One region of the Nonomuraea sp. B12E4 genome, then DNA from elsewhere that is predicted to be linked to it. Evidence: riboswitches for the same ligand, from Rfam matches in the RefSeq annotation. Region 1 holds a riboswitch; each other region holds the start of a gene.
What was found. A riboswitch is a leader RNA that binds a small molecule or an ion and turns the genes downstream of it on or off. The one in region 1 is predicted to bind thiamine pyrophosphate.

Region 1 (7,043 bases):
TCGTGCCGAACGCCCCAGCTCTCCGCCACGTATTCGACGATCCCGAGCCCCCGGCCCCCGAGCGACGACAGGGTCGGGCGGCCCGCCCGCGGCTCCGTGGCCGAACCCCCATCGCTCACCGCCACCTCGATGTGATCATCGCTGCGCAGCCAGGCGACCCTGACCATGCCCGACGGCAGCGGATGGGCGTGCCGGAGAGCGTTGCTCAGCAACTCGCTCACCACCAGCACGGCATCGTCGATCGCGGCGGTGAAGACCCCACCTTCCTGCAGGTCAGTGCTCAGACGCTGGCGGGCAACGGCGACGCTGGACGGCGCGTACGGCAGCAGCACCACGCTTGACACACCCACCTCCCCGTTACCCGTGCCCCCCGCGGGAACACTCCCCGGTACGACCGAAATGCCCCGTTACCCAACCCCAGAAACCGCATCTCGATCACAGCTTGTACACATTGGACGATAGATCAGCGCAACCGTGACCACGTCGTTACCGCATCGGTGTGTCGGATCCGATAGGGGAAGCACACCGCAGGACAAGCCGCATCCTGGTGCCTCCGTCTGGTCGCGGATGAGCGCTCACGTCTCCCCCTTGTGCCCTCGCGAGACTCCGGACGATGTAGAGACCGAGCCCCACTCCACCAAACCTTCTCCGATCCCCGCTGTCCACCTGGACAAACCTCTCAAAGATACGCTCTCGGTCAGGCGGGGCGATACCGACCCCCTCGTCGTCCACCACAGCCACCACGTTGTCATCCTCGGGCCAGGCCTCGACCCTGATCAGCCCGCCCTTCGGCGAGTACTTGAAAGCGTTCTCCAGCAACTGCCCCAGCACGATGTCCGTGGCCAGCGCGTCCCCCAGCACGAACGGCAACCCGTCCGGGATGGCCACCTCCACCCGGTGCCGGTCCGACAGCACCGGCAGCCCCAGCGTGGCCGCGTTGATCCGCTCGGCCAGGTCGAACTTCTCGATCCGTACCTTGAGCTCGTCCGCCCCCGCCCTGGAGCCCAGCAGCAGGTGGTCCATGAGCTGCCCCAGCGACCGCGACCGCTCGGCGATGGTGCGCACGGCCGAGCGGCGTTCGAGGTCGCTCAGCTTGTCCCAGCGCGAGTCCAGCGTGCTGGCGAACCCGCGCACGATCGTGATCGGCGTACGCAGCTCGTGGCTGGTCGTGGCCAGGAACAGGTCCTTGGCCTCCTCCAGTTCCTTGGCCGTCGTCACGTCGCGGAAGTCGATGACCACCTCGCCCGTCTCCTCGATCCGTGCGCTCACCACGTCCAGCCACCGCCCGATCTCCATCTGGAACGTGAGCTTCCGCCCCGGCTCCGGCAGCGGGAACGGCGGCGGCCCGCCGATGACGGCCTCGGCGGAGAACGCGGTCAGCTCGGCGGCCGCCGGATTCCAGCGCACCACGCGCCCCGCCCCGTCGAGCACGGCGATCCCGTCGGCGCTCGCGTCGAACACGGCCCGCTCGTGCGCCCGCTGCCGCACCGCCTCCTGGTAGGCCACCGCGTTGCCCACGGCGATGCCCGCGTGCCCGGCCAGCAGTTCCAGCAGCTCCAGCTCCAGATGCCCCGGCGTGCGCCGGGAGAACAGCGCATAGAGAGCCCCGTACGGCCGCCCTCCGACCGCCGCCAGGCCCAGCGCGATCGTGTGCAGCCCCGGCAGCCGCGCCCACACCAGATTGCTCAGCCCCTGCGACTCCAGCAGGACGGTCTTCCCGGTGCGTAACAGTTTGTCCACCAGGCTCGTACGCAGGTCCGTGGTGGTCCCCCTGAGCGTCTCCGGCAGCCGGTACGTGCTCACCAGCCGCAGCCGATCCTCCTCGATCAGCACGAACCCGCCCGCGTCGGCCCCGGTGAGCTCCGTGAGGCTGGCCGAGATCCGGTCGAGCACGGCGGGCAGCTCCAGCTCGGAGTTGATGTCGCCGACCACGTCGGTCAGCCGCCGGACCAGCCTGGCCCGGCGCGCCATCCGGTTTCTGGCCATCTCGTCGGCCCTGGCCAGGTAGTGCACGCAGACGTAGCCGGCCACCGCGCTGCCCAGCCGCAACGCGCTGATGTCGACCCGCACGTCCAGGAGGGTCCCGTCGCTGCGGAAGCGTTTAGTACGCAGGGAGACCTGGCCTCCGGTGCGTACCCGCTCCAGCACGGCGTTGTGCTCGGCCACCAGCTCGCCCGGCACGATCGGCGCGCGCCGCCCGAGCATCTCCTCCGCCGTCCAGCCGAACAGCCGCTCGGCCTCGGCGTTCCAGACCAGCACGCCCTGATCCCGGTCGAGCGCCACGACGGCGTTGGGTGAGCTGGCGAGCACCGCGCGAGCGATCTCGTCGTCACTACCGGCCCATTCGTCCCCCACACCTCCATAGTGCCCGTGGCGCGGTGAGTCCGTCGGGCGATCCGTCCGATACGCTGCGAGCACCGCACAACACAGTTGCGGGCACCGCACCACACAGTGCGGGCACGGCACAACACAACGGCGGGCACGGCGATTCGCCCGCGGTGCGGGCATCGCGGCTACACGCGGGAGGGTGACGGAATGTCGAGCGGTGATCTCGATGCCCTGCTGCGGGTGACCTCCAGCACCTACCGAGGTGAGACTCCGCCCGACATCGCGTTCGGCACCTACGACGGTGCCGTGGGCAGGCTGGTGCTGGCCGTGACGGGCAAGGGCGTCGCGGCGTGCAGCTTCGAGCCGGAAAACAGCGTGTACGAGCTGGTCACCAGGCATGTGGGCACGTTCATCGGGCCCGAGCCGGGCCGGCTCGACCCGGTGCGCAGGGAGCTGGACGCCTACTTCTCCGGCCGGCTGCGCGCGTTCACCACCCCCGTGGACTGGGCGCTGGCCACCACCTTCGCGCGCACGGTGCTGCAGAAGACCATGGCCGTCCCCTACGGCACGACCACCACGTTCGAGGAGATCGGCCAGAGCATCGGCCGGCCGCGCGCGTTGCGGGCGATCGGCAACGCGCTGGCCTCCAACCCCGTCTGCGTGATCGTGCCCTGCCACCGGGTGGTGCGCGGGGACGGCACGCTCGGCGACTACGCGGGCGGTCCGGCCGCCAAGCAACACCTCCTCAACGTCGAGCAGCGCGCCTCAGCCTGACCGCCCTGCCCGCGCGGCCTCGGAGCCGGGCTCGGAGCCGGCCGCGCGGCGCCGCCGCGGCCAGCCGACGGCCAGCGTCACCAGCCCGGCCACCAGGGCCGCGCCCAGGGCGCCGTTCATCCACGGCTGCCGGGTGAACCCGATCGCCTCCCGTACCGAGGCCCACAGGGCGTCCCAGCCCTCCACAGTGAGGCTGGAGGTGGTCAGCCAGTACGCGAGGAAGCCGAGCCCCCACGGCACCAGCATCGACCAGCGCGACGGCGCGTCCTCGCCGGTGTTCCAGCGGGAGGCGCCGCCCAGCACGAAGTAGTCCACGGCGAGCACCGCGAACATCGGCACGAACACCGCCCCGATCACCGACAGGAACGCGCCGTACGAGGTGACGTCCACGACCAGCGCGATGGCGACGGTGAGCACGCCGATCGCGGCGGAGAACGCCCGCCGGTCCACCCTGGGCATCAGGTTCTGCAACGAGACCGTCGTGGAGTAGACGTTGGCGAAGGACTGGTCGGTCTCCCGCAGCACCAGGATGCCGAAGAACAGCGCGCCCACCGGCACCGCCACGAAGGGCCCGAACACCGACGTGCTGTCGGCTCCCACCGCCGCCGCCCCGGCGATGGCCACCGCGTACACGCCCAGCCCCAGGCAGGCCACCTGCGCCAGCGTGTAACCGCCGACCACCCCGGTGAACGCGGCCCTGCTCGACCTGGAGTGCCGGGCGAAGTCGGCCGCCATCGGCACCCACGACACCGACAGCGCGATCACGTAGTCCACGGCCGGGGCGAACGCGGTCCAGGATCCGCCCGCGTGCACGGGGGCGTCCGAAAGGAAGAACCAGGCGAACCAGAGCATCGACACGATCACCCCGACGGTGACGTAGCGGCGCAGCAGCCGGATCGAGCCGAGCGGCCAGATCGTGAGCGCGGTGGTGAGCACCCCCGCCACGATCACCCACACCTGGTAGGGCACCCCGCCGAAGATCGCGGAGGCGGCCTTGGCGATCACCCACAGCTCGAACGCCCCCCAGCCGAGCATCTGCACGACGTTCAGCACCGTGGGGACGTAGGAGATCCGGGCCCCGAACAGCCCGCGCAGCAGCACCATCGCCGGCTGCCCTGTCTGGGTGCCGGGGATGGCGGACAGACCCACCATGGCCGTGCCGATCAGGCTGCCGACCACGGCCGCCAGCAGCGCGGCGCCCAGGCTGAGCGGCGCGTTGCCGAGCGGGTCGAGCAGGAACATGGCCCCGGAGAAGCCGAGGAGGCTGACACCCAGGTTGGCCCAGAGCGCGCCCTGGTCGAGCACGCCCAGTGTCTTCGGCGGCCGTCCTTCGAGAGTCAGGGGAACTTCGTTGACGGCATGCGACATCGCACACTCCCTACGCCGGCATTATCCGGACAGGTTCAGGCGGTCGGCAGCGGATCAGTTGCTGCCCTCTCAGCCCGGCACCCCGAGCTCCCGCGACGATCTGTAATTGGCGCCCTCATCATGCCCTAATGACGGCGAAACCGCCATAGTGGGCGTTGTCTCACCGTACAAGCCGCCTCACGCGACGAAAGGCGGCTGCCCGGTCTCGCTGACCATCGGGCGCCGCGCCGACTCCCATGACTGCATGCCGCCGCCGACGTTGACCGCGTCTCGTCCGAGCTGGGTGAGCCAGGCCGCGACCTGCATCGATCGGCCGCCCACCCGGCACACGACGTAGACCGTCCGGTCGCTGGGCACCTCGTCCACCCGGCCCTGGATCTGCGTCATGGGGATGTGCACGGCCTCGGGGGCGTGCCCCGCCACCCACTCCTCCTGCTCCCGCACGTCGAGCAGGTAGGCGTCGGACGGAAGGGCACTGGGGTCGATCTCAGGAACGCTCATGACTCCATCATCTCGCGTCCGGCACGGGCCCCGACCACCTACTTGAGCAGCCGGGACAGGCGGCGGTCGGCCAGCGGTTTCCCGCCCGTCTGGCAGGTGGGGCAGTATTGCAGCGACGAGTCGGCGAACGACACCTCGCGGATCGTGTCGCCGCACACGTCGCACGGCTGCCCGGCCCTGTTGTGCACGCGGAGGCCGGACTTCTTCTCCGCCTTGAGATCCTTGGCCGCCAGCCCGTGCGCCCGCTCGACCGCCTCTCCCAGCGTGGTGACGATGGCCTCGTGCAGGTCGGCGATCTGCGCGTCGGTCAGCGTCGCCGCGATCTTGAACGGGGACATCCTGGCCGCGTGCAGCACCTCGTCCGAATAGGCGTTCCCGATGCCCGCGATCACCTTCTGGTCGCGCAGCAACCCCTTGATCTGCGTACGGTTGCCGCCCAGGATGCGCTTGAGCGCGGCCACGGTGAACGACTCGTCCAGGGGGTCGGGGCCGAGGGCGGCGACGCCCGGCACATCGTCTGGATTTTTCGTGACATAGACGGCCAGCCGCTTCTGCGTCCCCGCCTCCGTCAGCTCGAACCCCGGCGCCAGCCCTTCCTCATCGGGCGCCAGCCGGACCCGGACCGCGAGCGGGCCCTTGCCCGGGCGGACGGGCTTGGCCCCCGAGAGGTCCTCCCGCCAGCGCAGCCATCCCGCCCGGGCGAGGTGGATGATCAGGTGCAGCCCGTCGCAGTCGAGGTCGAGGAACTTGCCGTGCCGCGACACGCCGGTCACCGTGAGCCCGCCGAGCGCGGTGGCCGGCGGGTCGAACGTCTTGAGCGCCTGGAACGCGACCACGTCGACGCCCAGGATCGTACGGCCCACCGCCCGCTCGCGCAGGAAGTGGACCAGCGACTCCACTTCGGGAAGTTCCGGCATGCCACCAGAGTACGGTCCCCATGAGCCCCGGCCGTCCACAGCCTGTGGACAACCGGGCGCGAGGGGCTAGGGCACGCTCCAGAAGGCCAGCTCGTGCGCCATCCCCTCGGTGAACAGCGCCTCCGCCCGCGCCGGATCGGGGCCGGCCTCGTCGATCATCTGGGCGATCCGCACGGTGAGCGCCTCGAACCCCGGGTCCGCGTACGTGTCCACCCAAGCCCGATATCTCGGTTCAGCAGGCGGATTCTTAGCCAATATCCGCCCAAGGTTCGAATATCCCCACATACACGGATAAAGCGCAGCCAACCCCTCCCCGTAGGACGCCGCCGACTCCAGCAGGAACCTCGTGTACGCCTCACACGCCGGCCCCTTCACCGCCCCCTCCAGATCGGCCCCGAACTCCGCCGACATCGTCCGGTGCAGGCTCAGCTCGTCGTGGAAGGTCGTGTGCGCCAGGTCCACCAGGTCGCCCAGGTGCGCGGCGGGCGCCTGCCAGGCCAGCCGGGCGAACACCCGCACGTAGTCCAGCAGGAAGAGGTAGTCCTGCTCCAGCCACGACCTGAACACCGGCTCGGCCAGGTCACCCCGCCCGATCCCGGCCACGGTGGGATGGTCGAGCTGCTCCTGGAGCAGCGGCCGGCCGATCGCGTGCAAACGTTCCGAGACAGTCATGCCTGGGAGGTTAGTGTCGAAGGACCTGCGTGCGGATCGCCGGGAAGTTCCTCGCCCACTCCGACCACGACGGAAGGCGGCTCGTCAACCCCATGCAGCTCGACCCCGCACTCGCGGGCGCCCTGCCGGCCGAGCACGCCGTCGCCGGCCGCGTCGAGCTGTCGGACAAGAAGCCCCGGGTCACGGATCCCTCCCCGCTCGGCCACCCCGAGCTGGACGCCACGCCGGCCCGCATCGCACAAAGCCGGCCATCTCGCCCCGACAACACGAAGCCGGGCACCCGACGGTGCCCGGCCACGTTGTTTCGGCCGACCGACCGCCTCAGGCGGCGTCGAGGATGTCCTGCGGCACCGGCTTGTCCTCCTTGAGCGCGTTGAACAGCGCCAGCGCCTTCGCCCGGTCCCACTTGACGGCCGCGCCGCCGTCAGCCAGCTGCTCGTTCCCGCCGAACGGCACCACCGTCGTCACCGGGCTGTCACCCAT
Region 2 (7,043 bases), on a different contig from region 1:
TCTCGCCCTTGTTCAGCTGCCTGGCGATGCGCCGACGGTAGGCCTCGTCCGACAGGTAACGGGTGGCGTAGACGGTACGGCGGATCATGCCGTATTCCTTCAGTGCGGCCGCCATCGTGTTCTGCCGGGTGGAGGCCGAAAGTTTGCCGACGATGAGCGAGGCGGTGGCCTGGCCGAACTTGATGGAGCCGGCCAGGCGCAGCAGGTCGTCGAACTGCTCGGCGATCAGGTCGAGGTCGAAGCGGCGGGTCAGCAGCCGTGCGGCCAGCGGCCAGGACCGCTCGGTGGCCGCACGTGAGCCGAACCGCCCCATGGTGATCTTGCCGAGGTCCCGCATCCGGGGCGACAGCTGCAGCCCGACCAGGTCGAACAGGGCGAAGTTGACCAAGGTCACGCCGTGCGTATCCGTGGCGTGCTCGGTAATGGGCAGGTCGGTGGCATTGCCCATGATGTCGTCCAGCACGTACTGCGCTTCGCGGTGGGTGACCACGATGACCTTGGTGCCATAGGTGGAGAACTGGTCCGAGGCGTGGGTGTAGGTGGATAGGCCCCGGTCGGCGAACCACCGGTTGGCGGCGCGTGCGATGACTGATCTGCCGCGGGTGGGGAAACGCTGTCCGTCGGAGGAGGACAGAGTACCGGTCCCGAAGGCCTGGGTGAGTGGCAGCCGATGGTGGTAGTTGACCAGGGCGGCGTTGGCGGCGGTCAGCGTCTCCTCTCGCACGTACCACTCGGCCGTCCAGGCCAGGGTGTCGTAGGAGATACCGCAGGCTTCGGCCATCCGGCTCAGGCCCAGGTTGGTGGCATGGCCGATGAGCACCGCCAGCAGATTGCGCTTGAGCTCGCCGCTGCGCGCCTGCTTGCCACCGGCGTGGGTGAAGCAGTCCAGGAACAGTTCGGCGGATACTACGGCGACCCCTTGATCCGCCGATCCACCGGCGCAAGTACACAGCGTTACTTTGGGGCTGGGGTCAGCTTCGGGAGCAGGACGCCGTATCGGGCCAGCGCCCCGAGCTTGACGAGCTGTTCCTGGATCTGTCACGGCAGGCCGCGGCCCGCGGGACGAACTGCTCGGTCTCTCTCGACCTGTCCCACATCGGCTCGGCGGTGGACCGCGAGCTGGGGCTGGCCAACGCCACCCGGCTGGCCGAGGCCACCGCCGCCGCGGGCCAGGAAATGATGATCTCGGTTGAAGGGTCCGATCGTGCGGACCTCATCCTGTGGACCCACGAACGCCTCTGCGAGCGATTCGACCACGTCGCCGTCACCATGCCTACGCGACCCTCCTGCTGAACGGCGGCCACCTCTGCTCGATCGCCACCCACGACCTCGACCTCCTGACCGAACTGCAGCCGCACCTGCGGCCGGATTCCGGGAGGTACGAGGTCGAGATGCTGCGGGGACTCGGCATCGACCAACTGTCGACGATGCGGGATCTCGGGCATCCGATCAGGGAGTACGTCGTGTTCGGCACCCAGTGGTGGCTCTACGTCTGCAATCGCATCGCCGAGGACCCGGCCCGCCTGGTCCAGGCTCTGATAGACGCCGGCCGGCGCGCATAGCCCCGGCCCCGGGCCTGCGGCAGCTCGGCAAGATTCCCGACCTTCCCGCTGTCCCCCGACGGCGGGGCGCGGACGAGGAGGGTGCGGAGTCCCCTGGGGCACGGCGAATCGTTCGCAGTGCCCCTCTGGCCGCGCTGGTGAGCAGGTCGGCGCGCTTCAACGCGGCTGGCTGGTGGGGTGTGCCGGCTGGGTGGCCGCCAGGCTGCCCAGGAGCTTGAGCCGCTCTTCTGAGGTGCTGCCCGGTTCGGCGGTGTAGATGGTGAGGCCGTACACCGTCCGGTTGGACATGGGCAGGTCGAGAGACTGGTAGGTCAGCTCCAGGTCGCCGATCTGGGGGTGCCACAGCCGCTTGCTGCCGTCGTGGCGGATGCGCACGTCGTGGACGGCCCACTGGCTGCGGAACTCGGTGCTGAGCATGGACAGCTCACCGACGAGGTCGCGCAGGGCCCGGTCATGGGGCTCGCGTCCGGCTTCGGCGCGCAGCAGCCAGCACCGCGACCTCTTCGCGGCGCAGCCCGGGAACCCGGCGGCGGCCGTCCTGCTGGCGTTCGGGCCGAAACTGCTGCTGGAGAGGGCGCCGAAGGACAGCACGTCGATGCCGGCCTTCCAGGTCATCTCGGCCGGGGTGGCGCCGAGGTGGTCCAGGGCGTTGGCGAAGCGTCCGCCGTCCATGTGGACGCGCAGTCCCGCATCCCTGGCGATGCTGCCCAGGCGGCGGATCTCGTCGAGGGAGTAGACGCTGCCGCTTTCGGTGGCCTGGCTGATGCTCAGTACGGACGGCTGGACGCTGTGTACGTCACCGGCCCGGCGGCGGGCCGCCTGGTGGAGGGCGCCGGGGTCGATCTTGCTGTCGTCGCCTTGGCCGCCGACCAGCTTGGCGCCGTTGGTGAAGAACTTCGGCGCGCCGCATTCGTCGTTGTTGATGTGGCTGTCGGGGTGACACAGCACGCTGCCCCAAGGCGGAGTGAGGGTGGCCAGGGCCAGGCAGTTCGCGGCGGTTCCGGTGGAGACGGGGAAGATGTCGACGTCCCGCTCGAAGATCTCGCTCAGCTTGCGGCGGGCGCTGTCGGTGAAGGGGTCGTTGCCGTAGGGAGGGGCATCCCCGGCCGTCGCCGCGGCGACGGCCCGCACTATCTCGGGCGAGGCGCCGGCCATGTTGTCGCTGATGAAGGCGCGGCTGGAAGGGATGATGGCGGTTACCGAACGAGCAGTAGCACCGCCGCCCAGGCGTGACGGCGGGCGGTCACGGAGAGGCGCGCACCTTCCAGGTGCCGCCGTGGACGACCACGGCCTGGTCGTCGTTGATCGACAGGTACGCCTGCTCGCCGTGCCGCGCGACCTGCCGGTCATGCCGCTCGGCCCGGCCCCGGTTGCGGTGGGCGAGCACCAGGAAGGGCACCAGGCCGAGGCCGCGCGTCGATTCGGGCGCGCCTGGATCCCCGGGGTCGATGGCGGCGTCGGCCTCGCGGTAGTAGCCGAGGTCCGGCGCGGCCAGCGCCGCGCCGGCCGAGACGTCGGCATAGCCGAGGCGGCCCTCGCGCACCGCCGGCGCGACGACGCGGTCGAAACCGGTCCGCTGTACGTGCTCCAGCAGGAACAGGGGATACCCACCGGCGACGAAGACCAGGTCGGCCCCGCGCAGCGCGCGTTCGACATCGGCCGCCCCCGCCCGTTCGAGGTCGAGGCGCTCGACCACCATGCCCTCCCCCCGCAGCAGGCTGTCCGCCGCCTCGACCCACGGGGCGGCGGGCAGCGGATTGGCCGCGGTCGGCACCAGGACCGCGTGCCTCGCCGTCAGGGGGAGCGACGCCAGCCAGGGCGGCAGGGCACCCAGTCCGGCGGAGCCGAGGAACACTTTCCGCACGTTCAGTTCTCCCTCTGGTCGCTCATCGCGGGCAGGCGCGCCGCCGTGGGCCGTTCGTGCCGGTACGTCGCCAGCCAGCCCAGCGCCGCCAGACCACAGAAGCCGGCCGAGGCCGCGCAGGCGCCGCCCCAGCCGTAGCGGTCGTAGGCGCTGATGCCGACGGCCGTGCCGAGGGCACCGCCGAAGAAGTAGGTGGTCATGTAGATGGTGGTCAGGCGGGACCGGGCGGCGTCGACCAGGTCGTAGATGACCGCCTGGTTGGTCACGTGCACGACCTGGCAGCACACGTCCATCAGCAGCGCGCCGAGGACCAGCCAGACCAGGCTGCTCCGCCCGGCGGCGAGCACGCCGAAGGAGCCCGCCAGCAGCACGATCGCGCCCCCGGTGACCGGCAGGCGCGTCCGCCGCCGGTCCAGCAGCCGCCCGCCGCCCAGCGCGCACAGCGCACCCAGGGCGCCCACCAGCGCGAACAAGCCGATCCCCGCCTTGCTCCAGCCGAACGGCGGGCCCGACAACAGGAAGGTCACGGTGGACCAGAAGCAGCTGAACATGGCGAACTGCGCGGCGCCGATCAGCGACCGCCAGCGCAGGACCGGCTCGCCGCGCGCCAGCCGCAGCACGGCCCGCATCTGGGCGGCGTACCCGAGGTCGACCTCGCGGCCCCCGGCCGGCAGCATCCGGTACATGGTCGCCGCCATGACGGCCATCACCCCGGCCGCCACGCCATAGACCCAGCGCCATCCGGAGACCTCGGCGACGAGCCCGGCGAAGGTCCTCGAAAGCAGCACCCCGAGCAGCAGGGCGCCCATCAGGGTCGCGACCGTACGGCCCCGGTGCTCCGGGCGCGCCAGCGTCGCGGCGTACGGGATCACCATCTGCGCCACCACGGACGAGGCGCCCACCAGTATGGCAGCGGCCCCCAGCACCTGCGGCCCGGATGCGGCCGCGCTGACCGCGAGGGCCACGGCGTCGATCGCGAGCAACGTGGTGATCAGCGGGCGGCGGGCGATGATGTCGCCGAGCGGCACCACGAACACCAGCCCGCAGGCGAAGCCCACCTGCGTCACCGTGATGAGCATCCCCGCCGCGGATGGGCCGATCCCCAGCTCGCGGGCGATCGTCGGGAGCAACGGCTGCGCGTAGTAGACATTGGCGATCGTGATGCCACAGGTCAGCTCCAGCAGCCGCACCAGGGCACGCTCCAACGCCACGGTTCTTCCTCCAACCGGTCGATCCAACGGGGCAGTGCCGTCACCCGGACCGCACCCGCCAAGTGGTTTCGAGGAGGCGGGGATCCGGGGGACGCAACCGCAGGGATCAGCCGGCGGGCCGCGTCGACTGGGCTTGGCACGAGTGTCCTCGGAGGTTCACCCCGAAAGGGAGGACACCTCAGTCATGCGGCGATGAGCACTGTAGCCGATGGTTGGCCGTGGTAGGTCCCCTGCCCCTCGCCGGGCGGTGACGGGTCCGAAACCTGGTGCAGCCGGGTTACCGTTACGGCGCCTGTTACGCTCGTATGCGACGCGGGGTGCCCGGCGAGCCGGGCTGAGATCACACCCGTAGAACCTGATCTAGTTCGCACTAGCGAAGGGACGTCACGGGTGACCTCCGTTCCCAAAATCCTCTCTATCGCCGGCACCGACCCCAGCGGTGGCGCGGGCATCCACGGCGATCTGAAGACCTTCTCCGCCCTCGGCGGCTACGGCATGGCGGTGACCACGGCTCTGGTCGCGCAGACGACCACAGGCGTGCGCGGCGTACACGAGGTGCCCGCGGAGTTCGTCAGCGCTCAGTTGGACACGCTGCTCGCCGATGTCCCCGCGGACGCCGTGAAGATCGGCATGCTGGGGCGGGCCCCCGTCATCCACGCGGTGGCCGCGGCACTGGACAGGTTCTCTCCTCCGTACGTGGTGCTCGACCCGGTGATGGTGGCCAAGAGCGGCGACCGGCTGCTGCCGGCCGACGCGGTGTCCGCGCTGCGTGAGGTGCTGCTCCCGCGCGCCGACCTGATCACCCCCAACCTGCCGGAGGCGGCGGACCTCCTCGGCGAGCCGCAGGCCCGCACCGTGGCGGAGATGCACGAGCAGGTACGGCGGCTGCACGCGCTCGGTGCGCGGCGGGTGCTGCTCAAGGGCGGCCATCTGGACGGCGAGGTCTGCGTCGACGTCTTCAGTGCCGGCGGCGAGCCGGTCGACCTCGCCGGGCCCAGGGTCGCGACCCGCCACACCCACGGAACCGGCTGCACCCTGTCCTCGGCGGTCGCGGCGCTGCGCGTGCGTCACCGGGACTGGCTCGCCGCCGTGCGAGCGGCCAGGGACTACCTGACCGGCGCGTTGCGTGCCGCCGACAGCCTGCGCGTCGGGGGCGGTCACGGCCCCGTCCACCATTTCCACGCGGTGTGGTGAGGCGGATGGCCGAGCCGCCCGACGACCTGCCGATCATCGAGAGGGACGTGGTCCGGCTCGTCGTCCTCGACACCCGCGATCGGTTGCTGCTCTTCCACACCCGCGATCCGACGATGCCGGAGAAGGGAACCTGGTGGGAGCTCCCAGGCGGCGGGATCGACGACGGCGAGGACTATGTCGACGCGGCGATCAGGGAGCTGAGGGAGGAGACCGGGATCCGTACCCGCCCCGCGCAGATCGGCGCTCCCACCTGGCGGCGTGACAGCTCCTTCCGCTACCGGGGCGCGCGGCGGCTGCAACACGAGGTGGTGGTCCGCGTCCGCCTCGACGTCCCCGGCCCGGACATCGACCGCTCGGAGATGCTGGACTTCGAGATCGAGGACTACTTCGGCTTCCGCTGGTGGCCGGTCGCCGAGGTCGGCTCCAGCACGGATCGGGTCTACCCGCGCCGGCTGCCGCAGCTCCTGCCGGAGTTCCTGGCGGAGGTGAGCATCGCCGAGCCATTCGAGCTGTACCCCTGAGACACGCCGGTCCTATGCGGCGGGTGTGTGGCCGGCACGAGAGTCAGTCCTGGACGGCCGGTGCGCGGGCCTCGGCCCGGCGGGCCGAGGCGCGCCGGGAGGCCAGCATCTCGATCACCCACAGCAGCAGACCGGCGGCGGGGAAGGCGGCGCCGAGCACGCAGACGCCCGCCCAGCCATGACTGGCATAGATGGCTGCCGACAGGCCGCTGCCCGATGCGCCGCCGAGGAAGTAGGCGGTCATGTAGGCGGCGGCAGGTAACTGGCGCCGCAGGCCAGGAGGAACCCGCCGGTCGCATACCTGGCCCAGCCTCGGTCGGCGAGCTTGCCGGCGAAGCGGGCCGCGGTCGCCCCGGTCACGCCGAGGAGGGCGAACAGCCCGATCGCCGCCTGGTCCCAGCCGTAGGGAGGGCGGGCGAGCAGGAAACCGTAGCTGGCCCAGAGCACGCCGAACGAGGCGTAGGTGAAGAAGCCATAGGCCATCCGCAGGCGCAGCACCGGCTCCTCGCGGACGAGCCGCACCACCGAACCCAGCAGCGCCGGATAGCGCATCCGCGTCAGCGGCGCGAGCACCGGCAGCTGCCGCCACAGCAGCACTCCCACCACCGCCGTCAGGGCGGCACCAACAGGTAGACCGCGCGCCAGCCCGCCAACTGCGCGATCACCCCCGCCACGGTGCGGGACAGCAGGA
Region 3 (7,043 bases), on a different contig from region 1:
GTTCGAACTCGACATCCCGGAGCGGGTCACGCTGCGCCCCGACGACAACGACGTCCACGCCGAAGCGGAGTTCTGGTACGCGGACGCCGTCCGTTACGTCCGGCCGTCGGCCGAATACCGTCTCTGGCACGGCGGCGAGGTGGGCAGCATCAGAATCCTCGAAGTGCTGCGGGGGCGCTGACCGGCAGGCGCCCCCGCGCACGCCGACCGGCTAGTCCACGACAGGCAGATAGATCGAGGCGCCCCGGCGGGTGAACTCCTCGGCCTTCTCCGCCAGCCCCGCCTCCAGCGCCGCCTCCTCGCTCATCCCGTGCTCGGCCGCGTACCTGCGTACGTCGTGGCTGATCCGCATCGAGCAGAACTTGGGCCCGCACATCGAGCAGAAGTGCGCCGTCTTGGCGGGCGCGGCCGGCAGGGTCTCGTCGTGGAAGGACCGGGCGGTGTCGGGATCCAGCGACAGGTCGAACTGGTCCTCCCAGCGGAACTCGAACCGCGCGTCCGACAGGGCGTCGTCCCGCGCCTGCGCCCCCGGGTGCCCCTTGGCCAGGTCCGCCGCGTGGGCAGCGATCTTGTACGTGATCACACCCGTCTTGACGTCGTCCTTGTCCGGCAGGCCCAGGTGCTCCTTGGGGGTGACGTAACAGAGCATGGCGGTGCCGTACCAGCCGATCATGGCGGCCCCGATGCCCGAGGTGATGTGGTCGTACCCCGGCGCGATGTCCGTCACGAGCGGCCCGAGCGTGTAGAACGGCGCGTCGTCGCAGAGCTCGCGCTGCAGGTCCACGTTCTCTTTGATCTTGTGCATGGGCACATGACCGGGACCCTCGATCATCACCTGCACGTCATGGGCGCGCGCGATCCGGGTGAGCTCCCCGAGCGTCCGCAGCTCGGCGAACTGAGCCTCGTCGTTGGCGTCCGCGATCGACCCGGGCCGCAGTCCGTCGCCGAGCGAGAACGACACGTCGTAGCGGGCCAGGATCTCGCACATCTCGTCGAAGTTCTCGTACAGGAAGCTCTCGCGGTGGTGCGCCAGGCACCAGGCGGCCATGATCGAGCCACCGCGCGAGACGATCCCGGTCTTGCGGCGGGCGGTGAGCGGCACGTACGCCAGGCGCACCCCGGCGTGCACCGTCACGTAGTCCACGCCCTGCTCGCACTGCTCGATCAGCGTGTCGCGGTACACCTCCCACGACAACTCCTCCGGCCGGCCCTTGACCTTCTCCAGCGCCTGGTAGATGGGCACGGTCCCGACCGGTACCGGCGAGTTGCGCAGGATCCACTCGCGGGTCTCGTGGATGTCCTGTCCGGTGGACAGGTCCATGATCGTGTCCGCGCCCCACCTGGTCGCCCAGGTCATCTTCTCGACCTCCTCCTCGATGGAGGACGTCACGGCGGAGTTGCCGATGTTGGCGTTGATCTTCACCAGGAAGTTCCGGCCGATGATCATCGGCTCGGTCTCGGGGTGGTTGACGTTCGCCGGGATGATGGCCCGACCGGCCGCGACCTCCTGGCGTACGAACTCAGCCGCGATCCCCTCGCGCACCGCCACGAACTCCATCTCCTTGGTGACCAGCCCCCGCCTGGCACAGGCGACCTGCGTGACGGGCAGCCCCGCCGCCCGGCGCTCGGCGATCCAGCCCTCGCGCAGGCGCGGCAGGCCCCGCCTGACGTCGGTCTCGACGTCAGGGTCGGTGTACGGGCCCGAAGTGTCGTACAGCCTCACAGCAGAGCCGTCGGACAGGCGGACCTGGCGCATCGGCACACGCAGGTCACCGGTGTAGATCTTGGAAAAGCGCGCGCTGCTCATCGCGCAAACTCCCTTCGCCGGCATTACCCGGAGCAGGTTCTGGCGGTCGGCGGCTGTCAGCCGTCCTCTCAGCCCGGTCCGCACCGGGCTCCCGCGTTGGACGGCGGTGATCGTACCCAACCCTCACTGCGCCCGAAACATGGGCATTTCACGAAATAACAGGATTTAGCGCCGCGAGCCTTCTCGGATGACGGCCCGGGCAGCGGGTCCGGGAGCGCTCAGGTTTGACGATCACCCTGGGCGGTACGGTCCCGTCAGGGGGAACATGAAAGATATCGCCGCGGTCGCAGGCCTGGCGGTGTTGGCCACGTTCAACGTGTCCGCCGCCTCCGGGGGTGGGATCGAACAGCATGAAGTGAGCAAGGAGCAGTACGCCGTCCTGATCGCTCAGTGCCGCTACTCCAGCATGGGAATGACACGCTGCCGTGCGGCGGTCAAGGCGGACTACCGCATCGGCCAACCCGACAAATCACTCGACTGCCGCACCTACTCCGGCGTGACCGTCTGCGGCACGCTATATCTCAGCAAGGCCCAACGCACGTGCGCCCAGGAAGCCGTAGGCAGAGGGCTGTCATACCGCCGCGCCGAGGTCGAGTGCTACGCCTTCGGCTGAGGAGCTGAACCTTGATCATCGCTGGGGCGGACGGCTCGCGCACCGGACTGGAAGCCGTCGGCTGGGCCGCCACGGAGGCGGCGCTGCGCCAGGCGCCGCTGATCGTGGCGCACACCGTGCCGAAGTGGGTGTGCGAGGAGACCGCCGGATACTACGCCGAGGTGGGCCGGTGGATGCGCGAGGGCGCGGAGTCGGTGCTCGTCTCCGCCAGGGACCGGGCGCTGCGCGAGCGGCCGGGCATCACCGTGGAGACCAAGCTACTGCCCGGCGACCCTCGCGCGGCCCTGATCAAGGCCGCCCAGGGGGCCGAACTGCTGGTCGTGGGCAGTCGCGGCATCGGCGGCGTACGCGGGCTGTTGATCGGCTCGGTCGCCTACGGGGTGGCCGCGCACGCCCGTACGAACGTGGTCCTGGTCCACGAGCGGCCCTCCGCGCCGCGGGCCGAGGTGGTGGTCGGGGTCGACGGCTCCACGGGATCCATGCGGGCGCTCGACTTCGGCTTCACCGAGGCGGAGCTGCGGGGTGCGCGGCTGCGTGCCGTACAGTCCTGGGCCTGGCCGCATCCGGGCGGCTTCGAGCCGGCCGACCGCGACGGCGAGCAGAGGCACCTGCGGGCCCTGCAGGACCTGCTGGCCGGGCACCGGGGGCCGCATCCCGGCGTGGACGCGGTGGCGGAGGTCGTGCACGGCCACCCCGTCGAGGTGCTGAGGGAGGCGGCGGCGGGAGCCGAGCTGCTGGTCGTGGGGTCGCGCGGGCACGGCCAGCTCGCCGGGATGCTCATGGGCTCGATCAGCCAGGCCATGCTCCACCACGCACCCTGCCCGCTCGCCGTGATCCACTGAAAGTTACACGCCACTCCCGCCGTCCCCGCAGGTCACCAGCCTGCGAACAGCGCCCTGCCTTTCCCCCGCCCCCAGGCGATCCTACGATTCGCGCGAAGACCAGGACGCGTGAGCCCCTCCGTGCGACGGCGCGGCGAGGCGAGGCGACGACGGGAGCAGACGATGCGCAGGACCACCGCCGTGCTGGCGGCGATGCTGGCTCTGGCCGCGGCGGTGCTGATCGCGACCACTTCGCAGGCCGGCGCCGCGCCCATCAGGATCATGCCGCTGGGCGACTCGATCACCGGATCCCCCGGCTGCTGGCGGGCCCTGCTCTGGAACAGGTTACAGAGCACCGGCCACACCGACATCGACTTCGTCGGCACGCTCCCGCCGCAGGGCTGCGGGGTCTCGTACGACGGCGACAACGAGGGCCACGGCGGCTTCCTGGCCACCAACGTGGCCAACCAGAACCAGTTACCCGGCTGGCTCGCCGCGACCAGGCCGGACATCGTCCTGATGCACTTCGGCACGAACGACGTGTGGAGCAACATCGCACCGGCGACGATCCTGAGCGCGTTCACGACGCTGGTGAACCAGATGCGGGCCAGCAACCCCAACATGAAGATCCTGGGTCGCCAAGATCATCCCGATGAACCCGTCCACCTGCCCCGACTGCGCCCAACGTACCGTGAACTTCAACAACGCCATCCCCAGCTGGGCCGCCACCACCTCCACCCAGCGGTCGCCGATCACGGTGGTGGACCAGTGGACGGGGTTCAGCACGAGCACGGACACCTATGACGGCGTGCACCCGAACGCCGCCGGCGACCAGAAGATGTCCGACAAGTGGTATCCGGCGCTGGTGAGCGCCCTCTCCAGCACCTCCACCCCCACAGCCACCGTCACACCCACCATCACACCCACCGTCACGCCGCCGCCCGGCGGGTGCACGGCCACCTACCGCAACACCGGGCAGTGGCAGGGCGGCTTCCAGGGCGAGGTCACCGTCAGGAACACCGGCACCGCCCCGCGGAGCTCGTGGACGGTGCGGTGGACGTTCGCGGGCGGCCAGCAGATCACCCAGATCTGGGGCGGCACGCTGAGCGCCGGCGGCTCGGCGGTGACCGTGCAGAACGCGAGCTGGAACGGCCTGCTGACCCCTGGGGCGTCGACCACGTTCGGCTTCCTGGCCTCCTGGAACGGCACCAACCCCGCCCCCACCCCCACGTGCTCGTAAGCGCGGTCGCCCTAGCCAGTGATCGCGGCCATCCTGGGCTCGGCCAGCCGCACGTAGTCCACGGTGGCCAACGCGACCGACCGATCGAGCCGGGCGGCATTGAAGTACAGCTCAGGCCGCTCCAGCAGCGACGGATCAGCGACCAGTTCGAGCCGGGAGTCATAGCTGAACGGCAACACGGTCCCGCTCATGCTCCCGGCCAGTTCCTCGGCCTTCTCCTTGCCGGCGAAGGCCACGTACGTGCCGTCCAGCAGCGCCTTGACCGCCTGCAGATCGAGCCGAGCATCACCGGGCACGACAGCCAGCACGTGCCTGGTCTGCTTCTTGCCGATCTTGACCATCACCACCAGGCACTTGGCCGCCTGCGCGACATCGTGCCCGCGCAGCGCGCTGACCAGCTCGGTACGCCCCTCAGGCGCATGGTCGATCAACCGGTATCGCGCTCCCGCGCCGTCCAGGTCGGCGATCAGCCGCTCGTAGAGCCCGTTCGGCTCACCAGTCACTCCAACCCACCCGTCCAAGGCACCACGCCACCACCGACCGAGACCCGAGGAAGCGCGGGGAAGGACCCACGGAAGCACAGGAGAACCCAGCACCACCCACCCTGAGCCAATCAGCTCCTAGCCGCCACCACAGGAGCACCTTCACTGGCCTGCACCAGCACAAACCCTTGCCCCTGGAACGCCAGCTGCATGGCCTCCCCGCTCCCCCGCCCGATCAAAGCCCCCGCCTTCAACGTCCGGTTGATCCCCACCTGCAACCCCGCGCTCCAGCAGACGGCGGACTGCCCATCGGCATAGGTGGGCATCCGGGCGACATCGAGCAGCACCGGCGTCCCGTGCGTGGTCACCGCCACCCACCCCGTCCCCGTGACGGTGGTGTTGAACAACCCCCCGGCCGCGACCCCGGCCCCCTGAACCCGCTGGATGTCCCACGTGAGCTGCGGCTGAAACGCCAGCAGATTACGCCCGTTGATCGTGAGCCCCTCGTTCTCCAGGAAGAACAGGTGAATGTCGTCGGCATTGTCGGCGAGGTAGAGCAGCCCTTCACCCCGCACCCGCATGAGCGAGGCCCCCTCGCCCGTCACAGCCTTCTTGAACAGCTTCCCGAGGCCCCCCGACCCCTCGTAGTCGAAGTCCATCTGCCCCTGGAAGGCGACCATCGACCCCTGCTTGGCCAGCACCTCACCAGGTAGCTGCGCCCGCAGCATCTTGCCGTTCTCCAGAGCGAAGCCGGGGGGCAGTTGCCGGGCGTCGAGGTTGCCGAAAATCGAGCTGCGCACGTGTCCAACCCTTCGAAGAAGCCGATGCTGCCAGCGTACGAAGAACCTTGCCCCGGCACGCGCCCCTACCCCTCCCCTAAAACCTCACCCCCGGCCATCAGCGGCCAGATCCCGCACCACCTGAATGAGTTCGGCCGGATCAAACGGCTTGGTCAAATAGGCGTCAACCCCGATCCCCAGCCCCCGCCTCCTGTCGTCGTCCTGCGCCCGAGCAGTGATCAACACCACCTTGATATGGCTGGTCGCCTCCTCAGTACGCAACTTCTCCGCCGTCGCCCACCCATCCAGGAACGGCATCATCACATCCAGTGTGATGACGTCCGGCATGACGTCGAGCACCCGATCAAGACAATCCTGCCCATCAGTAGCGGTCGCGACCTCGAACCCCTCCAGGTTCAGGTTGACCGCGATCAACTGCCGGATGACCTCGTCATCATCCACAACCAATACTTTGCCAAGAACCTCGCTCACGGGCGCCAAGCTAACCCGTAGCGGGCCGGTCACGGGAGGTTTTCGCAGGATGCGTCCGAGGCACTTCGCCCGGTGCCGAGCAGTCCCCAGATACTGATAGCCTTGTCACTCGTCGAGCCCCCTTAGCTCAGGGGATAGAGCACCGGCCTCCGGAGCCGGGTGCGCAGGTTCGAATCCTGCAGGGGGCACCACTGTGATGTCTCAGGACATCGGAAACCCTCGAACCTACGGGTTCGGGGGTTTCGTCGTGTTGGGGTTTGCCTGGGGTTGGTAGTCGCGGGTGGGGTCGATGGTCAGCTCGCGCAGGAGTTCCCCGGTGACGGCGTTGACGACACGAACGTGCAGATCATCGACCAGCAGGACGACGTGGGTTCGGGCGTGGGTTCGGCCGATGCCCAGGTGGTGCAGCCGGCCGTTCACGCGCAGGGTTGTAGGACGACACTGAATCTGTCCATGTAGACGACATTCGCGGTGTCTATATGGACGACATGGAAGACCCCGCCAGGCGGTTGCCGGACAGGGTCGTCGTGGTCAGGGTGTCGGTGTGGTGGTCATTCTGTCGCGATTACCTCGCTGACGGCGGCGCGGGCGGCGGACTCGTCCACGATCTTCTTGCCCGCGGCGAAGGTGGCCACCAGTGCTGCGGTGGCCAGGTTGTTGACACTGCGGGGTCGTCCGCGGGCTGATTCGTGGATGAGGCTGACGGCGTCCTCGCTGAACAGCGGCTCGGAGCGGCCCTGCTGGGCCAGGTGGTGGGTGATGTAGCCGGCGGTCTCGGCTTCGGTCATGCCGGTCATGTGCCAGCGGAC
Region 4 (7,043 bases), on a different contig from region 1:
CACGGCTTCACTGGCGTCCCAGCCCCGGCAGGGCGTCCTGTCGGGGCTGTGACCATTCCGTCAGGGGGTCATCGGTGAGGACGCCTCGGCGTAGCGCCTGCGCGGGATGCGGCCCGCCTGCCGCGCCAGCCGCCCCGCCACCACGGCCGCCTTCATGGCCGCCGCCATGAGATCGGGCCGTTGCGCCCTGGTGACCGCCGTGGCCAGCAGGACGGCGTCGCAGCCCAGCTCCATCGCCAGGGCGGCGTCGCTGGCCGTCCCGATGCCCGCGTCGAGGATCACCGGCACCGAGGCGGCCTCCACGATCAGCTCGATGTTGTGCGGGTTGCGGATGCCCAGCCCGGAGCCGATCGGCGCGCCCAGCGGCATCACGGCCGCGCAGCCCGCCTGCTCCAGCCGCCGCGCCAGCGCCGGGTCGTCACCGATGTACGGCAGCACCACGAACCCGTCGGCCACGAGCCGCTCGGCCGCGTCGAACGTCTCGATCGGATCGGGGAGCAGCGTCCGCTCGTCGGCGATGACCTCAAGCTTGACCCAGTTCGTGCCCAGCGCCTCCCGGGCCAGCCGGGCGGTCAGCACCGCCTCACCCGCGGTGAAGCAGCCCGCGGTGTTGGGCAGCACCTTGATGTCGCGCTCGCGCAGCACGTCCAGCACGGAGCCGCGGGCGCCGGGGTCGAGCCGCCGCATGGCCACCGTGGTCAGCTCGGTCCCGGACGCGGCCAGCGCCTGGTCCAGCACCTCCAGCGAGGGCGCGCCGCCGGTCCCCATGATGAGCCGGGAGGAGAACTTCTCCCCGGCGATGATCAGATCATCCACCTTGCACCGCCGTCAGAACCTCCACGCGGTCGCTGTCGCCGAGCACCGTCGTCTCCCACGAGCTCCGCGTGACCACCTCGTCGTTCACGGCCACCGCCACTCCGGTGGTGGCCACGGTCAATGTACGTACGGCCTGCGCCACCGTAATCCCGTCGGCCACCTCATGGGCGGCCCCGTTGATCGTCACAATCATGAAATTTCCCGAAATCTCTCTGGCGAGCACAACTCCGCCAACTCACCGTCGTCACCCACCGCCGCATCGGCCGCACCGCCTCCACCGGCCCCACCGGCTCCAGGGAAAGCGGCAGGCCCGCCCGCCGTGTCCGCCGCCACGGCGTCGGACACGAGGGCCGCCGTGAGGGGGGCCAGCAGCACGCCGCCGCGGTGGTGTCCCGTGGCCAGGACGAGCCCCGGCGTACGGGCCGGGCCGATGAGCGGCAGGTTGTCCGGCGTCCCCGGGCGCAGGCCGGCCACCACGTCGGCGACCTCCAGCTCCGTCACGCCCGGCACCAGCTCCCTGGCGTCGCGCAGCAGCTCGTAGAGCCCGCCGGCCGTCACCCTGGTGTCGAACCCCAGCTCCTCCTGTGTGGCCCCGACCACCAGCTCGCCGTCACCTCGGGGGACGAGGTAGACCGGCGAGCCGTGCACGGTCCCGCGCACGCACCGGCTGAGCAGCGGCTGCGGCGAGCGCAACCGCATGATCTGTCCCTTGATCGGCCGGACCGGCACGTCGGCCAGCTCGGTGCTCCAGACCCCGGCCGCCAGGATCACCCGGTCGCCCCGGATCTCCGGCCGCCAACCGGGTCCGGGCTGTTCGGGGTCCGCCAGGCGTACTCCGGCGACCCGCTCGCCGTCGCGCAGGAGCCCGCTCGCGCGCGCCCGTACGAGCGGCACGCCCAGGCGGTCGAGGGCGGTCAGCAGCGCGGCCGTCACCCGGCGCGGGTCCACCCAGGCGTCGCCGGGGGCCAGCAGCCCGCCGCGCACGGAGGGGGCCAGCATGGGCTCCAGGCGGCGGCACTCGCGGCCCGTCAGCCGCTCCACCCGCAGCCCCAGCTTGTCCATGAACGCCGCCAGCTCGTCCAGCGCCGCGAGGTCGTCGGCCCCGAACGCCACGTCGAGCGTCCCGTCCGCCCGCAGATCCAGCCCGGCCCGCGCCCGCGCGCTGATGCCGAACCCGCCGCCCGCGCCGTCCCCCGCGAGCCCGCCGGAGACGCCGGGATCGACATCACCCGCCGCACGCCCGCCGGGACTGGGAAGACCCGGGTCGGCGGCCGAGAAGCCCGCGTCGGCGGCCAGTTCGGCGGCGAAGGAGGGCCAGCGGCGCAGAGAGGCGACGCCCAGCCGCAGCAGCGGCCCCTCCGTGTAGGTGACCTCGCTCACCGGGGCCAGCATCCCGGCCGCCGCGTGCGAGGCTCCGCCGGCCGGGGCCGGATCCACCACGGTGACCGGCCGCCCCTCGCGGGTCAGCCGCCAGGCGATCGACAGCCCGACGACTCCGCCACCCACGATCACATCCATTCGCGCTCCCTTCGCCGGCATGATCCGGATCAGGTGTCTTGCGGTCGAAGGCCCGATGACGCCTTCCTCTCAGCCCGGTGACGGCCGGACTCCCGCGCGGCTTACGTCCCCAGCCTACGGCCTCGGTGCGACATCCAGGCACCGCCCCCGTTATGGTCATGAACGTGAACCATGTCGTGGTGGTAGGAGCGGGCCTGGCCGGCCTGCGGACGGTGGAGGCGCTGCGCGGGCGCGGATTCAGCGGCAGGATCACGCTGATAGGCCAGGAGCGGCACCGTCCCTACGATCGCCCGCCCCTGTCCAAGGCCGTGCTGCTCGGCGACGCCGACACCAGCTACGTGGACACCGATCTGGCCGCGATCGAGGTGGACTTCTGGTCCGGCGTCACGGCCAAGGCCCTGCGCCCCGGCGTCGTGGAGACGACGGAGGGCGAGCTGGGCTACGACGGCCTGGTCATCGCCACCGGAGCCGAGCCGATCAGGCTGCCCGGCGACGGCCCCCAGCACGTGCTGCGCACCCTCGACGACGCCCACGAGCTGCGGGCCATGCTGGTGCCCGGCGCCCGCGTCGCGATCATCGGCGCCGGCTGGATCGGTGCGGAGGTGGCCACCGCGGCCCGCCGCGCCGGGTGCGTGGTGACGGTGATCGAGGCCGGCCCCGCCCCGCTCGCCACCGCCGTCGGCGCCGAGATCGGCGCCCGCACCCAGCGCTGGTACGACGGCATCGACCTGCGGCTCGACACCATGGTCGAATCCGTGGACGAGGGCGGCGTGCGGCTGCTGGACGGCGAGTTCGTCGAGGCGCACGTGGTCGTCACCGGCATCGGCGTGCGCCCGGCGCTCGAATGGCTGGCCGCCGCCGACATCGACCTGCACAACGGGGTCGTCGTGGACGAGCACCTGCGCGCCTCGCTGCCGAACACCGTCGCCGTCGGCGACTGCGCCGCCTGGTGGTCGCGCCGCTGGCAGACCAGGCTCAGGGTCGAGCACTGGGACACCGCGCTCAACGCCCCCGAGGTCGCCGCCGCCACGCTGCTGGGCGAGGACATGGTCTACGATCCGGTGCCGTACTTCTGGTCGGAGCAGTTCAAGCACATGGTGCAGTACGCCGGGCACCACCCGGCCGGGGAGCGCCTCATCTACCGCGGCGACCCCGAGGGCCCGTGGTCGGCGGTCTGGCTCACGGCCGAGGAAACCCTCGCCGCGGTGCTGGCCGTGGACCGGCCGCGTGATCTCGTACAGGGGCGCAGGATCATCGAAGCCGGTCACCCTCTCGACGCGGAACGCCTGGTAGATCCAGAAGTCTCCCTACGGGATTGTGTTGTTTGAGCAAGCACGGCATGTGGTAGTTGTGGTTTCGTGACGCTTTCTGTTGCACAGATCGACCGGGAGACCGAGCAACTCGTCGACGAGTGGCTCACTCTCCCCGAAGTGGCCTCGCGCCTGGACCTATCGCTGGGGCGTGCCAAGCAACTCCTCAAGGACCACAAGCTCCTCGGAGTGCGCCGCGGGAGCGGCGGGCCTCAGGTGCCCGCGGTGTTCCTGGACGGCAAGGATGTGATGAAGGGCCTGCCCGGCACGCTGACCGTGCTGCAGGACGCCGGCTATGACGAAGTCGAGTCGCTGCGCTGGCTCTTCACCCCTGACGAGTCGCTGCCCGGGTCGCCCATCCAAGCGATCAAGGCCGGTCGCCACACGGAGGTCAAGCGACGTGCCCAAGCCCTCGGTTTCTGAGGCCCGCCTCTATCTCTGCACCGACGGCCGCCGTGACCGCGGTGACCTGGCGGAGTTCCTGGACACGGTGCTGGCTTCCGGCGTGGACATCGTCCAGTTGCGGGAGAAGGGTCTTGAGGCGCGTGAGGAGCTCGCGCTGCTCGAGGTGTTCCGCGACGCCTGTGACCGGCACGGCAAGCTGCTGGCCGTCAACGACCGGGCGGATCTGGCCTACGCCGCCCGGCCCGACGTGCTCCACCTGGGGCAGGACGACCTTCCCTTGACGGTCGCGCGAGAGATACTCGGCGACGACATCGTCATCGGACGGTCCACCCACTCCGCCGCCGAGGCTTCCGCCGCGGCCGTGGAGGAGGGCGTCGACTACTTCTGCTGCGGCCCTGTCTGGCCCACGCCCACCAAGCCCGGCCGCCCCGCGCCCGGCCCGCCGCTGCTCCGGCACGCGGCCTCGCTGGGCACCTCGCGGCCGTGGTTCGGGATCGGCGGCATCGACCTCGACAACCTGGACGAGGTGATGTCGTGCGGAGTGAGCCGGGTGGTGGTGGTGCGGGCGATCACCGACGCGGACGACCCGGGAGCGGCCGCCGCGCAGTTCGCCAAGCGCCTGGCTCAGCGCTGACCCCGGAGGGGCGCCCGGCACGGCGCCTCGCCGGCGACGGCCCGCCGAACGCGGTCCCCGCCTGCCCGCCGCTCAGCGCGGGCAGGCGGGGCCGGTGGCTCCCCATCGCCGGGTCGGGGACATGCCGGCGGCGGGCGGGGCTTGTGGAGGCGGTCAGGTCTTGCGGCTGGTGGCGGCGATGGCCAGCTCGGTGAGGGCCGCACGGGCCTGCGCCGTGACCGGGGCCGCGTCCAGGCCGGCCAGGGCCCTGGTCAGGTAGTCGCCGATCAGGTCCTCGCACTCCTGCAGCGCGCCCGTCTCGGCGATGATCTGCCGCAGCGTCTCCACCCCGTCCTCGTCCAGCCCCGGATCCCCGAGCAGGCGCCGCACGGTGTCCGCGGCGGACGGCGAGGCGGCCGCCAGCGTACGGGCGACGAGCATCGTGCGCTTGCCCTCGCGCAGGTCGTCGCCCGCGGGCTTGCCCGTCTGCGCCGGGTCGCCGAACACCCCGAGGATGTCGTCGCGGAGCTGGAACGCGATCCCGACCCTGGTGCCGAAGCCGGTGCACAGCTCGTCCATCCACGGCGCGAGCTCGGCCGTCGCGAGCACCAGCCCCAGCCTCAGCGGCTGCTCCACCGAGTATTTGCCGCTCTTGAACAGCGCCACCCGCAGCGCGGACTCGAAGGTGTTCTCCCCGTGGGCCTGCTCCAGCAGGTCGAGGTATTGCCCGCACATCAGCTCGGTGCGCATGTGGTCGTGCACGGGCTGGGCCGCGTCCAGGGCCTCGCGTGACAGGCCGCTGGTGCGCCACATCTCGCCCGACCAGATCAGCAGCAGGTTGCCCAGCAGGATAGCCGCGCCCTCGCCGAACTGGGCGGCGGAGCCGTGCCAGCCGGACTTCTCGTGAATCGCCTGGAAGCGGCGGTGCGCCGACGGCATGCCCCTGCGCAGGTCACTCCTATCCATCACGTCGTCGTGCACGAGCGCGCTGGCCTGCAACAGCTCCAGCGAGGCGGCCGCGGTGAAGATCTCCGGCACGTCGGTGCCGCCCGCGCCGCGCCAGCCCCAGTAGCAGAACGCGGGACGCAGCCGCTTGCCGCCGGCCAGCAACTCGGCGGCGAACGTGCTCAGCGGGGCGAGCTCGGGGTCGCCGGGGTCGGGCAGCCGCCGTGCGACGAACTCCCCGAGGGCCTGCTCCACCCGCGTGCGCAAGACGTCCATGCCGGCGGCGTCAGTGGTCATGCCTTGAGCGTAGTCGCCGGGTGGAGGAGATCGAATCCCCAGGTACGCCTCCCGGCCGCCACTCCGGCACCACCCGGCCCGGATCGGGCCGCGGTCGCCGTTTGAGCGCGTACCTGTAATCTTGGGGCCATGGCGCTTGGTCGATCCTCCATCCGGCCGGATCGTGTGCCCATCGTCCGCGACATGCTCGCTTCCGGTGGCCACACGTTCTCGTTCGAGTTCTTCCCGCCGAAGACCGACGAGGGCGAGCGGCAGCTCTGGCGGGCGATCAGGGAGCTGGAGTCGCTGCGGCCGACGTTCGTGTCGGTGACCTACGGGGCCGGCGGCAGCACCCGTGACCGCACGGTCGACATCGTCGAGCGCATCGCCCACGACACCACGCTGACGCCGGTGGCGCATTTCACCGCGGTCAACCACTCGGTGCGCGAGCTGCGCCACCTGGTGGGGCGCTTCGCCGACGCCGGGGTGCGCAACATCCTGGCCGTCCGCGGCGACCCGCCCGGCGACCCGATGGGCGACTGGGTGCGGCATCCCGAGGGCGTGCTCTACGCCGAGGAGCTGGTGCGGCTGATCCGGCAGGCGGGCGACTTCTGCGTGGGTGTGGCCGCCTTCCCCTACAAGCACCCGCGCTCGCCGTCCATCGAGTCCGACACCGAATACTTCGTCCGCAAGTGCCGCGCGGGCGCCGACTACGCGATCACGCAGATGTTCTTCGAGGCCGACGACTATCTGCGGCTGCGGGACCGGGTGGCGGCCGAGGGGTGCGACACCCCGATCATCCCGTGCATCATGCCGGTCACCCGGACGAGCACGATCGCGCGTTCCGAGCAGTTGTCGGGGGCGCCGTTCCCGCCTGCCCTGGCGGCCCGTTTCGAGGCGGTGGCCGACGACCCGGTGGCGGTGCGGCGGCTGGGCATCGACCACGGGGTGGAGATGTGCCGGCGGCTGCTGGCCGAGGGCGCGCCGGGCATCCACTTCATCACCTTCAACCAGTCGAGCGCCTCGCGCGAGGTGTTCCAACGGCTCGACGGGATCTCCGTCTCCGCCTGACCGTCCACGGGCAGGGGGCCGTCCGGGCGGCTCATCCGCGCCGGCGGCACGCCGGCGCGGATGAGCCCGCGACGCGGCGCGCGTTGTTC

Region 2: it holds a riboswitch for thiamine pyrophosphate, as region 1 does, so the genes downstream of both, thiD (bifunctional hydroxymethylpyrimidine kinase/phosphomethylpyrimidine kinase) here and ABGB18_RS35165 (cytosine permease) in region 1, are expected to answer to the same signal.
Region 3: it holds a riboswitch for thiamine pyrophosphate, as region 1 does, so the genes downstream of both, thiC (phosphomethylpyrimidine synthase ThiC) here and ABGB18_RS35165 (cytosine permease) in region 1, are expected to answer to the same signal.
Region 4: it holds a riboswitch for thiamine pyrophosphate, as region 1 does, so the genes downstream of both, ABGB18_RS22170 (FAD-dependent oxidoreductase) here and ABGB18_RS35165 (cytosine permease) in region 1, are expected to answer to the same signal.

Annotation. Positions count from the first base shown of each region.
Region 1 is NZ_JBDPME010000021.1:68,793-75,835, forward strand. Features, by position in the region: gene ABGB18_RS35150 (ATP-binding protein) at 1-344, opposite strand, end outside; gene ABGB18_RS35155 (PAS domain S-box protein) at 487-2,355, opposite strand; gene ABGB18_RS35160 (methylated-DNA--[protein]-cysteine S-methyltransferase) at 2,536-3,102, shown strand; gene ABGB18_RS35165 (cytosine permease) at 3,094-4,470, opposite strand; TPP riboswitch at 4,461-4,574, opposite strand; gene ABGB18_RS35170 (rhodanese-like domain-containing protein) at 4,648-4,971, opposite strand; gene ABGB18_RS35175 (DNA-formamidopyrimidine glycosylase family protein) at 5,010-5,888, opposite strand; gene ABGB18_RS35180 (transcriptional regulator) at 5,955-6,560, opposite strand; gene ABGB18_RS35185 (GPP34 family phosphoprotein) at 6,590-6,928, shown strand; gene ABGB18_RS35190 (LCP family protein) at 6,882-7,043, opposite strand, start outside.
Region 2 is NZ_JBDPME010000045.1:30,416-37,458, forward strand. Features, by position in the region: gene ABGB18_RS46230 (transposase) at 1-1,042, opposite strand, end outside; gene ABGB18_RS46235 (hypothetical protein) at 1,108-1,293, shown strand; gene ABGB18_RS46240 (hypothetical protein) at 1,392-1,562, shown strand; gene ABGB18_RS46245 (beta-eliminating lyase-related protein) at 1,719-2,912, opposite strand; gene ABGB18_RS46250 (Type 1 glutamine amidotransferase-like domain-containing protein) at 2,806-3,426, opposite strand; gene ABGB18_RS46255 (MFS transporter) at 3,429-4,637, opposite strand; TPP riboswitch at 4,941-5,036, shown strand; gene thiD (bifunctional hydroxymethylpyrimidine kinase/phosphomethylpyrimidine kinase) at 5,028-5,831, shown strand; gene ABGB18_RS46265 (NUDIX domain-containing protein) at 5,837-6,352, shown strand; gene ABGB18_RS46270 (hypothetical protein) at 6,396-6,596, opposite strand; gene ABGB18_RS46275 (hypothetical protein) at 6,593-6,958, opposite strand.
Region 3 is NZ_JBDPME010000010.1:3,009-10,051, reverse strand. Features, by position in the region: gene ABGB18_RS22895 (hypothetical protein) at 1-181, shown strand, start outside; gene thiC (phosphomethylpyrimidine synthase ThiC) at 212-1,807, opposite strand; TPP riboswitch at 1,800-1,912, opposite strand; gene ABGB18_RS22885 (hypothetical protein) at 2,073-2,420, shown strand; gene ABGB18_RS22880 (universal stress protein) at 2,432-3,262, shown strand; gene ABGB18_RS22875 (GDSL-type esterase/lipase family protein) at 3,425-4,045, shown strand; gene ABGB18_RS22870 (cellulose binding domain-containing protein) at 4,002-4,481, shown strand; gene ABGB18_RS22865 (YbaK/prolyl-tRNA synthetase associated domain-containing protein) at 4,493-4,984, opposite strand; gene ABGB18_RS22860 (AIM24 family protein) at 5,095-5,763, opposite strand; gene ABGB18_RS22855 (response regulator) at 5,848-6,234, opposite strand; tRNA gene ABGB18_RS22850 (tRNA-Arg) at 6,351-6,425, shown strand; gene ABGB18_RS22845 (hypothetical protein) at 6,460-6,654, opposite strand; gene ABGB18_RS22840 (AAA family ATPase) at 6,786-7,043, opposite strand, start outside.
Region 4 is NZ_JBDPME010000009.1:205,065-212,107, reverse strand. Features, by position in the region: gene ABGB18_RS22180 (thiazole synthase) at 61-816, opposite strand; gene thiS (sulfur carrier protein ThiS) at 809-1,009, opposite strand; gene ABGB18_RS22170 (FAD-dependent oxidoreductase) at 1,006-2,334, opposite strand; TPP riboswitch at 2,324-2,440, opposite strand; gene ABGB18_RS22165 (FAD-dependent oxidoreductase) at 2,493-3,662, shown strand; gene ABGB18_RS22160 (Rv2175c family DNA-binding protein) at 3,693-4,067, shown strand; gene thiE (thiamine phosphate synthase) at 4,045-4,683, shown strand; gene ABGB18_RS22150 (polyprenyl synthetase family protein) at 4,837-5,904, opposite strand; gene metF (methylenetetrahydrofolate reductase [NAD(P)H]) at 6,088-6,954, shown strand.